Regions from separate parts of the Salirhabdus salicampi genome, predicted to be linked through region 2. Evidence: riboswitches for the same ligand, from Rfam matches in the RefSeq annotation. Region 2 holds a riboswitch; the other holds the start of a gene.
The links. A riboswitch is a leader RNA that binds a small molecule or an ion and turns the genes downstream of it on or off. The one in region 2 is predicted to bind thiamine pyrophosphate.

Region 1 (5,767 bases), 350 kb from region 2:
ATTTACCTGTTCCTAATAAAAGTCTAGATTGAAATTCATATGGTCCAATTTTCAGCATGATTATCCTCCTCCGACAAAATGTAATATTTCAATTTGGTCATGATCCTTAAGTTGTTGTTCCTCATAATTCGCCTTTTCTATAATTCTTCCATTCACTTCAATGATGGTAACCTTTCCCTCAACATCAAAATGCTCTAACAAACGATAAACATTATTCACGTCTGCAGGTATTTCGAGTTGGTCGCCATTTACCTGTATAATCAACATCATCACCTCCTTTATTTAGTGTGTCTCTACCATTGTGCGTGAAGGTGAAACACCTTGAACATCAACTTTTGGGATTCTTCCTGTTATCAAATCAGTTATGATTACTCCTGTTATCGGAGATAGTAAAATGCCGTTTCGATAATGACCTGTTGCAACTAGTAAATTTTGAATAGTTGGATGAGTGCCAATGTAAGGTAGTCCATCATTTGTTTTGGGACGAATACCAGCCCATGCCTTTTCCCATTCAGCATTTATAATACAAGGAATTAACTTCCTCGCTTTATCCATTAATTGTTCAACACCAGCATAAGAAACAGATTCACTAAACGTGTTTGGTTTTACAGTTGCACCAACAATTGTACGCCCACCCTTTTTCGGAACGATGTAGCAGCCACTCGTAAATACAGTGGAAGATAATAAAGGTTGATGAGTTATAACTGAAAAACATTCACCTTTTACTGGAGACGTTTTCATTTCCAACCCTGTTCCCATAAGTAATTGTTGAGTCCAAGGCCCTCCAGCAGCAATAACGTAATCACTATAATAATCCCCTTCACTCGTCTGAACACCAGTGACAGTGTTATCCGTTACATGAAAGGAATAAACACTACAATGCTCTTTAATCTCAGCACCAAGATAGGCTGCAGATTTTGCTAAACCATATGCTAATGCCGGGGCAGAAACTTGGTTGTCTTTTTCGATAAATATAGCTCCCTTTATATCTGTCGAGAGGTTTGGCTCTTTAGCTATCGTTTCTCGTTTGTCTAACCAATGAATTTGTTCTCCATTTTGTTGTTGGATAAGGACCTGCCGTTTAAATTCAACCTTTTCTTCATCTGATAATGCAACTTTCAACATACCTTTTTCAATTAACTCAATATCGATGCCACTACATTCCTTAATCTCTTTCGCTAAACTCGAGAACATTTGTCTACTTTCCTTAGCTAACGGGAAAATCGGATCATTATGCTTTAACTCTGAATGTGCAGCTAACATACCCGCAGCAGCACTAGATGCTTTAGTTGCTAATCGATTTTGTTCTACTAATAATACACGCTTCCTTTCCTTTGATAGATAGTAGGCTACCGCAGCACCAATCACTCCCCCACCTACTACAATGGCATCATACTTATTTCCCACTCTCCCATCCCTCCCAATTAACAATTTCTCTTTTATAATGCTGTACTGCATCCAGTGGATCATTAGCCAAAAATACCTTTGACATTACAGCGATACCAGCAGCTCCACAATCTAATACCGCTTTCACATCATCTGGCTTAATCCCCCCAATAGCCATAACAGGTTTCGAAACAGTGCTAGTCATATACTGCAAATTTTTCACTCCTTTTGGAGGAAGGTTTCGCTTACAGTTCGTGGGAAAAATGTGGCCATACAAGAGAAAATCAGCTCCTTCCTCCTCAGCTATCCTTGCTTCATCAGTTGAGTGAACAGAAGCTCCGATACGTAATTCAGGAAATGATTCTTTTACTTTACGAACTGGAAGAGCATGATTGGGCAGCTGCACCCCCTTCACTCCCAACACTTGTGCAAGATCTACACGGTCATTAATCATTAGTTTTGATAATGGAATTCGTTGATTTAAAAGTTGGTTTATTAAGTCATATATTTCTTTAGCCGACCTATGCTTCTCTCTTAAATGAATGTAATCAACATACGGGTGTATTTTCTTTATAATATCTATCAGTTGTTGATCATCTTGTGTTCCTGTCGTTACAACATGTAGTTCCCTTTTTTTCACCTTAGACCTCCTAAACAAAAAAACCACCCATGCGTATGGGTGGTTTGTAATTAGGGTTATGTTATAACATTTCCTAAACATTCCACTTCCCTACGCTGGCACTAACCAGATCAGGTTCGAAGGGTCCGAATAATTCGTCTCAGTCTTTATTGAAAGACTCCCCTAGTGTTTTATATATATATATTTGTAACTTTAGTATAATATAACATCTTCTATGAAATCTGCCAATCTTTCATAAAAAAAGACATTGAAAACGATTAATTATCTATCGTTTTCTAGCAAAATTCATCATTATCACTCAAAATTACGATATAATTTAAAATATATCACTATATCTCATTTTTCCTTTATATTCCCTCTTTTTTCGTTCTTTTTTTACGTGTTATATTTTACGGACGGAATTTTTTGGAGGTATTCACCATTGTTTTTATACCGTATTTTCTTGTATCTTATTGGGATGTTTATAAATTTTTTAGGTGTAACGTTAATCGTAAAGTCAGCTTTAGGTGCAGGCGTTTGGTCCGCGTTTTTTGTGAGTATATCCGATGTCATGGGAATGACTGTCGGATTTTGGTATGGAGCATTCCAAGTATTCTTTATTTTCGTAAATGCTCAATTACTAGGAATTCGACCCGATTGGGGTGCAGTTATCCCCTTAATATTAGAAGCAGTCATTTTTGATTTCTGGTTAGAAGTTGTATTTCATTCATTGTATTTGCACAATGCTACACTATTAACAAAGCTATCTGTTTTTCTACTAGGAATAACGTTATTAGGTTTAGGGGTAGCGGTTTACATTTTACCAGGCTTCTCAAAAGCCCCAATAGATCAACTGTTTTTATCAATAAGCGAGAAATTTCAATGGAGTGTGCGGAAATCACAAACCGCGTTGGCAGTTGTAGTATTCGGTATAGCTACCTTGTTAAAGGGACCAGTTGGTTTAGGAACTGTAATTGCCACATTATTAATGGGGCCGATGATTCAGTTTTGGCAAGGGAAAGTTCAAAACTGGTATAATCCTTCTACTTCTATTCGAGAAGTTTTTCTCGGCCCTGAGCATGCACACCATATAATAGAAGAATAACAAAGGGAGAGCACCGAATGAACGCTCTCCCAGCTTACTTTATTCAAGTCTAATAGCATTTCTTACATCGTAATCTTTAAAATCAATATGTGTTTCCTCACCTAGTGCTAATTTAGCAAGTTGATCTCCAATATATGGGCCACTCGTTAAACCAGAAGCACCAAGACCATTTGCTACGATAAGTCCTTCGAATCGAGGTATGGAACCTAAAACAGGTAATGAGTTCGGTGTATAAGGACGAAAGCCGACTTTTGTTTCCAAATAAGTGGTATTAGCTATCCCGGGAGCTACACGTAGCGCTTTATCCAAAATCGTGTGAATCCCATGGGCTGTCACTTCATCATCAAAATGAACATTATCTTCATATGTAGTTCCTACGACAACGCGTCCATTTTTGAACGTCAGCATGTATTGATTATATGGAGGCATAACAACCGGCCACTTACTCGTATCAGTGTTCGGGACTTGCAGGTGAACGATTTGAGCTTTTTGAGAAGTAACGTTAAATTTTACGCCAAGTGGCTCAACCAACTCTTTAGCCCATGCTCCACCAGTCACGATCACGCGGTCAGCAAAATACTTCTGATTATTGACGTAAACACCAGTAATGGTGTCTTTTTCCTTCATTAATGAAGCATTTCCGTATACTATGGAAGCTCCATACTTTTTCGCACTACGAATAAGGGCATAGCATATCTCACTTCCGTTCACACGGGCCCCCCCACTAATATGTACGGACGCATAGTCATCCGATAGCAATGGGAAAAGTTCCTTCGTTTCCTTTACAGAAAGCTTTGTCACTTCCCCCATTTCTGGAGTGCTTTTCTGTCGCTCCTTTGCAAGTTCCACCTTTTTATGTAAACGGTCTTCTCCTGAAAATATATTAATAGCACCTACTTGAGAATACCCTGTTTCTGTTTCTCCAACAGCCTCAAGTTCCTCGACTAGTTTCGGATAAAATTTAGCACCCTCAGTTACAAGGCGATACCACGGCTTGTTGCTCCGGTTCGTTAACCAAGGGCAAATAATTCCTGCACCGGCTTTTGTAGCTTGTCCGGAGTCATTTCGGTCTATTAATGTAACACGCGCTCCTCGTTTTGCTAGATGATACGCAGTTGATGCCCCAAGAATTCCCGCTCCTACAACGATGTATGTATTCATGTAAACACCTTTCGTGTATGTATTTCTTCTTTAGCCATTTTAACAGGAATATATGTAACGACACAATTTTCACTTACAAAATAAAAGGAGTGCACAATCGCACTCCTTTTTAGCATGTTACAATTCCCATGGATATTTTGTTAATGGGATATCTTCATAGTCCTCTGGGTTTAGGTCGTAGACAGCTCCACTTGCAACACCTTTAATGATTCCCATCAAACCGGTTTCTACCCCTTTTACAAGCATTCCTTTCTTCTTTTGACCCATGCTATGTGTTTGACCGGTAACTTCAAATAACACGGTACCACTACCATTTAAAGCAAATGAGCCTAATGCCGTTCCTGGTAAATCTAGTCCTTGTCTATATAATGTTATATTGTCAAACGGAGAGTTGCCCATTTGTTGTAATTCATTGTAAGCGGCGACATTTAATTGACGTGAAAAGTCATAGTCATATTTGTCAGCATATTCATTATATTTTTCTCCTTCTTCACTCTCCGGATGTGGAACAAACTGTCCAGAAAGCGATAAAGTGACAGGGTCATCAGAACCGTCATCAACGTAGTACAATCCTTGATGATGCAAATCGATAAATACATCAACGTTGCCAAACTCATCTAATAATGATTTATAAACATCTCTTACTGTTTGCGCTTCAGGTGTTATGTACCAACCTGGTTCAGACGACTGGCCCGGAAAATCTTCCGCCATAGGCGTGTAGTCAAGGTTAGGATTGAAATCTCGATTTACATCAAAACCTGGTCGATTAGTATAATCGTCACCTTGAAGTTTTGCTCTACCATCTGCATGATAGTGGTTCCACGATGGTACAGCATCCTCTAATTGTGGAAACTTCTTAGTTACATCATCCCATGACATATCATTTCCTCTACGGTCTAATTCAGACGCGTCTGGATTCATTTTTGGTAACATGACCAATGTTACTTCTTCTAAAATCTCTTCAACTTCAGCGTTTTGACTTGATGATAACTGTTGAAGAATATTTAATAATGCTTCTGTACCCGTTTTTTCGTTACCATGAATTTCACTTTGTACAAGGATTACTTTATCACCATTCCCAATTCTTGCTTGATAAATGTCTCGACCTTGATTTGACTCCCCGACAACTTCTACCTCAACAAGACCTTTACTGTTTTTTTCAATCTTTTCTAATTTCTTCCCCAGTTGCTCATAATCAGTAAAACCATTGCTTTTGTATGTTTGTTCTTCTGGTGTTCCTGGGTGTTTTCCAGCTGCAAATACTGGCACTACAAGACTGAGAGCAAGAGCCATTACGACAATCGTAAATAAAACTTTTCTCAAAATAAAATCCCTCCTATCATTTTTCATATAGAAGGTTGTCACACATTATTTTCATGAATTGTCAAAAAAAGGTATTTATAACAGAAAAGTTTCGTCGTATTTATTTCTATTTTTGTCAAAAACTTGTCCTTTACGTTACCATATGCTGTATTGTACATATTTAGCAATTAAAG
Region 2 (5,767 bases):
CGACCTTGGACGTAAAGAATCAAACGTTGAAAAACGTCTAGAATACTATGAAAAAGCACAATTACAGGAAGTAGAAGATGCACCAATGATCTTCCTTCGTAATGATGAAGACATTTCAGCTGTTGGTAAAAATGTTGACGGATTCTGGGTTCACCCATCTGGAATTTATATGATCAATGACGTAACAATCAACTAATGACTAAAGAGCCTGACACAACGATGTGTCAGGCTCTTTTATACTGTATATACCTTCCTCAGAACATATAAACTAAGAAACACTATTAGGATACCCCCGAAATAGATTACGTCATATCTCGTCCATCGAATGGAATCATAATAACTACGATCTCGACCACCGTCAAATCCTTTTGATTCCATTGCAATTGCCACTCTTTCTGCCTTTCGAATACCACTAGCTAATAAAGGGACCGTATAACGTTTCATTTCTTTCACTCTTTCTTTAAACCCTTTTGGTTTGCCGAGTCCTCTAATTCGGTGAGCAGTACGCATTTGATTTAACTCCTGTCGGAACATTGGTAGGAATTGATAAGCTGCCATCACACCATAACCGAAACGAGGGGGAAGTTTACAATTTTGAATTAAACTGAGCATAAGCTTTGTTGGCTCAGTGGTGAGAACAAACAACATTGACCATGAAACAAATACTAGAGATCGTAACCCCAGGGATAATCCCACCATTACATTTTCGAGTGCTACAGGAAAGCTGCCAATATGAAATAATATTGTAGCACCTGTTTCATCAGGAAAAACAACTTGTATCCATAAAAAGCTAAAAGCAAATAAGGTGAAAGGAAGCAATATGAATAATAAGAAACGGATCGGAATGTTTCCTAAGAGAGTAATACTCATAATGGTAATGATGAGCAAACATAACGGTGTCCAAGGATCAAAGACGAAAGCCAAAAATCCAATCACAACAAATAAGCTAGCAAGCTTAGCAACTGGATTCACTTTTTGTAAAAAGTGATTACTTTTTTGATAGTTTGCTAACATACACCCCCCCTTTCTTCACTTCCATAATTGCTTTATCTAAATTGTAGGAAACTGGCAAAGTTAAGGAAGCTTTTTCTAAAATAGATGTTCTTTGAAAAAAGGATTCTACGTCACCTTCATACTGAATTTCTCCCTCATTTAATAAAATAACTTTGTTTGCGTATTGATAGACGAGATCCATATCATGAGTAATCATAAAAATCGTCTTTCCTTTACCATTTTCCCTTTGCAATAAGGTCATTAACCGATCTGTATTCACTTCGTCTTGACCAAATGTTGGTTCATCTAGAATTAATAAATCTTGAGCATGAGCAAGCATCGATGCTACAGAAAGTCGTCGTTTTTGTCCTTGACTTAATGAAAACGGGTTAGAGAATCGTTTTTTCTCGAGTTGAAATTGCTTCAATAGATGATCAACCTGTTCATTCATCATTTGCTCTTCCAGACCAAGTAATGTCATTCCATAGGTTAGTTCTTCTTCAACCGTATCACAAACAAATTGATGCTCAGGATTTTGAAAAACATACCCAATTCGTTTTAATAGATCATTCGTATGTGCCGGTTTTCCATGCAGTCTGATCTCACCTTCAGCAGACAGTATTCCGATTAAAATTTTAGCTAACGTACTCTTTCCTACACCGTTTGGTCCTACGACTGCTATAAATTCTCCTTTATGTATCGTCATATTAATATTTCGTAATGTAAGGTTTTCGCTATAACCAAAGGAAATATTCCGCAATTGTATAACAGGTGGACCCATTTTGCTCTTCTTGTTTTCAATTATAAGTGGGAGGTTGGTCTTTTCTGGAAGCTTTGCTTTCTTCCATTCTTGTTCCCATTCCATTAACGTAAAAGGAACACGGGTCCAATTAACTCCTTGCTTTTCTAAGTCCTTTGCAAAACGATACACTTTCGGAATCCATATGCCTTCTTCTTGTAATGTTTTTGTATATTTTTCGAACACTGATTTAGGTTTATCGTCTGCAATCATACTCCCTTTCGCACCCATTGCAATAATACGATCGATATAAGGCAACACATGATCTACCTTATGTTCAATAAAAATAACAGTTTTATTGAACTCAGTCGCTAATTTATTTACAAGTTGAAACAGGCTTTCTGTTGCCTGCGGGTCTAAATTGGCTGTTGGTTCATCAAGAATCAAAATATCTGGATCCATCGCTAGTAAACATGCAAAACCGAGCTTCTGCTTCATTCCTCCGGATAAATCATGAATGTTTGCATTCCGCCATTCCATTAATCCTACTTGGTCAAGCGCTTCATTTAAACGGTAATGCATCTCTGCTTTACTTAACCGTAAATTTTCTAATCCAAATAAAATTTCATCTTTTACGGTTAACATACAAAACTGTGCCTCAGGATTTTGAAACAGTACTCCAATTCGCTTACTTACTTCCCATAACGATATACTTGTTACCGATTTTGATTCAATGATAACTTCACCTGACTTGTTTGCGTCAATCGTCCTCGGAATAATACCATTAAGGGTAAGAGAAAGGGTGCTTTTTCCACCCCCACTCGGCCCTAGAATAAGCACCTTTTCCCCTTTTCTTACGTTCAGATTTACATTTTGTATGGTTGGATTCCTTTCAAGGGGATAATGAACGGTTACATCACTGCTCTTGAGAAGCATACTGTTCATTCCTTTGCTCGTGATATATTTTTCCAAGTGCAAAGTTAGCAAGCACCCCTGTACGACTTAAACCATCTGCAATGCTCTTACTGCCCCAACCGGCTATAAGTGCTCCACTAATAACCATTGCCATAAACATAAGTCCTGTTAGAATATTGGAATATTGGCTATAACCGTACAAGAAGTAAATGGTCATGAAATTCGCTGATGTCCCAAATATACCGGCTAACATTAACACTGGAAGTCGATAGTTACGATATAAAAATATAGCAAACGCTAACTCTGCTCCTATACCTTGAGTAAAGCCTAGAAGTAATACGACCCCTGCATTTACAGAACCGACTAAAACCTCAATCGTTGCTGCAATCAACTCTGCAATAAGAGCTACACCCGGTTTACGAATAATATAAGCGCATAGAATAGGCGCAATAATCCAGAAACCAGAAATAAATCCCCACCCTACTGGTCCAAATGTGGCCTGAATAAACTGACCGAAAAATATCCATACCAAATATAAAACACCAAAAACGGCGGCAATAGCTGCCATAACAATAATTTCCCGTAAGTTTAATCCTTTGGTCGTCTTCATTTCACTCTTTCACCTTGAACAGGCCAATCTTGAACACGATATGCCATATCAAAGAACATCCATTCCAACTGACTACTCGTCATAAAGTGATCATACATTTTTTGTTTCTCTTCCTCTGTTGATTGTTCTGCTATTTCATCAAGTCGTTGTAAATAAACATTCATTCGCGGCTCTTCTTGGGCCCCGTAGAATGTAATCCAATCATAGAATGGGTGGTCCTCATGAATCTCAAACTCTTCTAAAATTCTCTTTCCAACATACAAGTAAATCCAAGGACATGGTAACGTTACTGCTAAAGTTTCACCTAATGTTCCTTCTTGAGAAACGTTTAACATATGACTAACATAATGTTGTGCCGTTGGTGCTAAAGGGTATCCTTGCAAATCTTCATATTTTACTCCAGCTACTTCACAAAAGTTGTTATGGGGATGAATCTCACTGTTAAGAATAAAATCGATACCTGTGTTAAACATTTCCATGTCCTCACGATTTGTACACTTAGCCATCCCAAACGCCCGGGACTGAATCATCGCATTTAAATATTCGAAATCCTGCTTTACGTAATGAATTAACTGATCTTTCTCCACCTCTCCTTTTGCAATTCCTTGAATAAATGGGTGATGAAAACACGCATCAAAAATGTGATCCGCTTCGTTACGTAATTGTTGTGAAAAACTCATAAACAAATTCCTCCTCTTTCCTATGTATTGTTCAACTTAATGAGGAAGTCACATAGGGGAGAATCTCTATAAACATAAAAAAGCCGCTCCTGGTGGAGCGACTTGGAAATTAGATAGGAAAAAGAATACACGAATGCATATAAATTACAGACGCATAGACTAATAACAATAAAAGTCGTCTCCACTTCCCTCCGCTAGTACTAACTAGATCAGGTTCAAAGGGACTAAGGATTACATCCTTTTCTCAGCCAAATGGCGCCCCTAGTGGACTTCCATATTAAGTTGTTTAACACAATATCACACTGCTTTGACCTTGTCAAAAGTATATGTATGATGCAATTTCAACAATCATTCATTTTTATATAAAGAATCATTGGTAAAAATTTAGACTGATGTTATTGGTTGACCCAGACCTATTAGTCTTAAATCTGTTAATTTTATCACTATAATAAGGGACAAACACTTATAGTTTTTCCTTGAACAAATAATCTACGATTCTCTCAATATGGATATCAGTAGTATTTAATTGATGTATTTGCAAATCTTCTTCTTTAATCAACATAGGAAATGGTGCTGATGTATTTGGAAATATGAATTTGATCGGTAATGTGAACGCAGCTTATATACGTAGCCTTAATGATTGGAACCATCACATTGATCATTTTAATCAAGTTAAAAATACATCACTAATAAAAACATTTGTTCAGAAATTAACTATGACAGAACCAATCACTTATCAAGATATTAAAGATAAAATCGGAAATCGTAATAACAACAATACGAAAGAACTATCAATACAACTCCAAGATGGAACGACAGTATATCTCATGTTAATAAAAGGCGGGTACATACATTACGGTATTGGTGGCGTTTATTTTCATATGAATGATGAAGTTTTTTCACAATTGTAGGAAGAAATAGATAGATAGATGTATTTAAAAGGGCTCTAGTTACATTAGAGCCCTTTTTATATGATACAATTTTTTATAATGAAAAAAATTATAGAGGTGTTTTAAATGAAAGAAATGCAAGCTTTCTCTAAAGAATTTGTAAAATATATGAACTGGGAAATAGATGATGAAAGTTACGAAAAGAGCCGAGCTTCCTTATTAAACAATTACATGCTCCTTACTACAGAGGTTGGCGAAGTAGCTGAAGAGTTGCGAACGATGTTTAACTTAACGAACAAAGATATTCAAAACGGAATCTCCGAAGAAGAGGCGTTTCAGCATGCAATCGAAAATGTAAAGGATAACTTAGGTAAGGAAATGGCTGATTGTATTGCATACTTAATGAAAATCGCAAACTTTTTTGAAATCGACTTAGAAAACGCATATTATAAAAAGATGGAAGAGGTAAAGAAACGGAAAAATAAAGACGTTCGATATATAAAGTAAAGTAGCCGAGGTGAAGTTCATGCACAACAAAAAACGGATTCGTGATTATGGAGTTACCATTGGGGAGCTTGCGACTGGACCGCGAAATGCCATAACAGATGTTGAAGGTGTAACGGTTGGACAAGTTACCCTTAGTAATGGCGAGCAACAGACTGGAGTTACTGCCATCCTTCCCCATCAAGGGAATACATTTCAAGAAAAGCTGATTGGTTCGAGTCATGTTTTAAATGGGTTTGGGAAAACAACTGGCACTGTTCAATTAGCAGAACTAGGTACATTAGAAACCCCAATCGTATTAACAAATACATTGAGTGTAGGAGTTGCGATGGATGCAGTTATATCCTATATGTTAGAGCATAACCGGGAAATAGGCCGTACAACAGGAACAGTTAATCCAGTTGTTGGGGAATGTAACGACATGTTACTTAACGAT

Region 1: it holds a riboswitch for thiamine pyrophosphate, as region 2 does, so the genes downstream of both, tenI (thiazole tautomerase TenI) here and tenA (thiaminase II) in region 2, are expected to answer to the same signal.

Annotation. Positions count from the first base shown of each region.
Region 1 is NZ_JANBWE010000001.1:1,002,213-1,007,979, reverse strand. Features, by position in the region: gene NLW78_RS05335 (thiazole synthase) at 1-58, opposite strand, end outside; gene thiS (sulfur carrier protein ThiS) at 61-267, opposite strand; gene thiO (glycine oxidase ThiO) at 283-1,407, opposite strand; gene tenI (thiazole tautomerase TenI) at 1,397-2,026, opposite strand; TPP riboswitch at 2,097-2,200, opposite strand; gene NLW78_RS05315 (YczE/YyaS/YitT family protein) at 2,448-3,110, shown strand; gene NLW78_RS05310 (NAD(P)/FAD-dependent oxidoreductase) at 3,150-4,271, opposite strand; gene NLW78_RS05305 (M14 family zinc carboxypeptidase) at 4,389-5,564, opposite strand.
Region 2 is NZ_JANBWE010000001.1:654,411-660,177, reverse strand. Features, by position in the region: gene NLW78_RS03465 (glutathione ABC transporter substrate-binding protein) at 1-196, shown strand, start outside; gene NLW78_RS03460 (energy-coupling factor transporter transmembrane component T family protein) at 235-1,014, opposite strand; gene NLW78_RS03455 (ABC transporter ATP-binding protein) at 989-2,710, opposite strand; gene NLW78_RS03450 (ECF transporter S component) at 2,649-3,257, opposite strand; gene tenA (thiaminase II) at 3,254-3,937, opposite strand; TPP riboswitch at 4,107-4,210, opposite strand; gene NLW78_RS03440 (hypothetical protein) at 4,528-4,848, shown strand; gene NLW78_RS03435 (MazG nucleotide pyrophosphohydrolase domain-containing protein) at 4,954-5,334, shown strand; gene NLW78_RS03430 (DmpA family aminopeptidase) at 5,354-5,767, shown strand, end outside.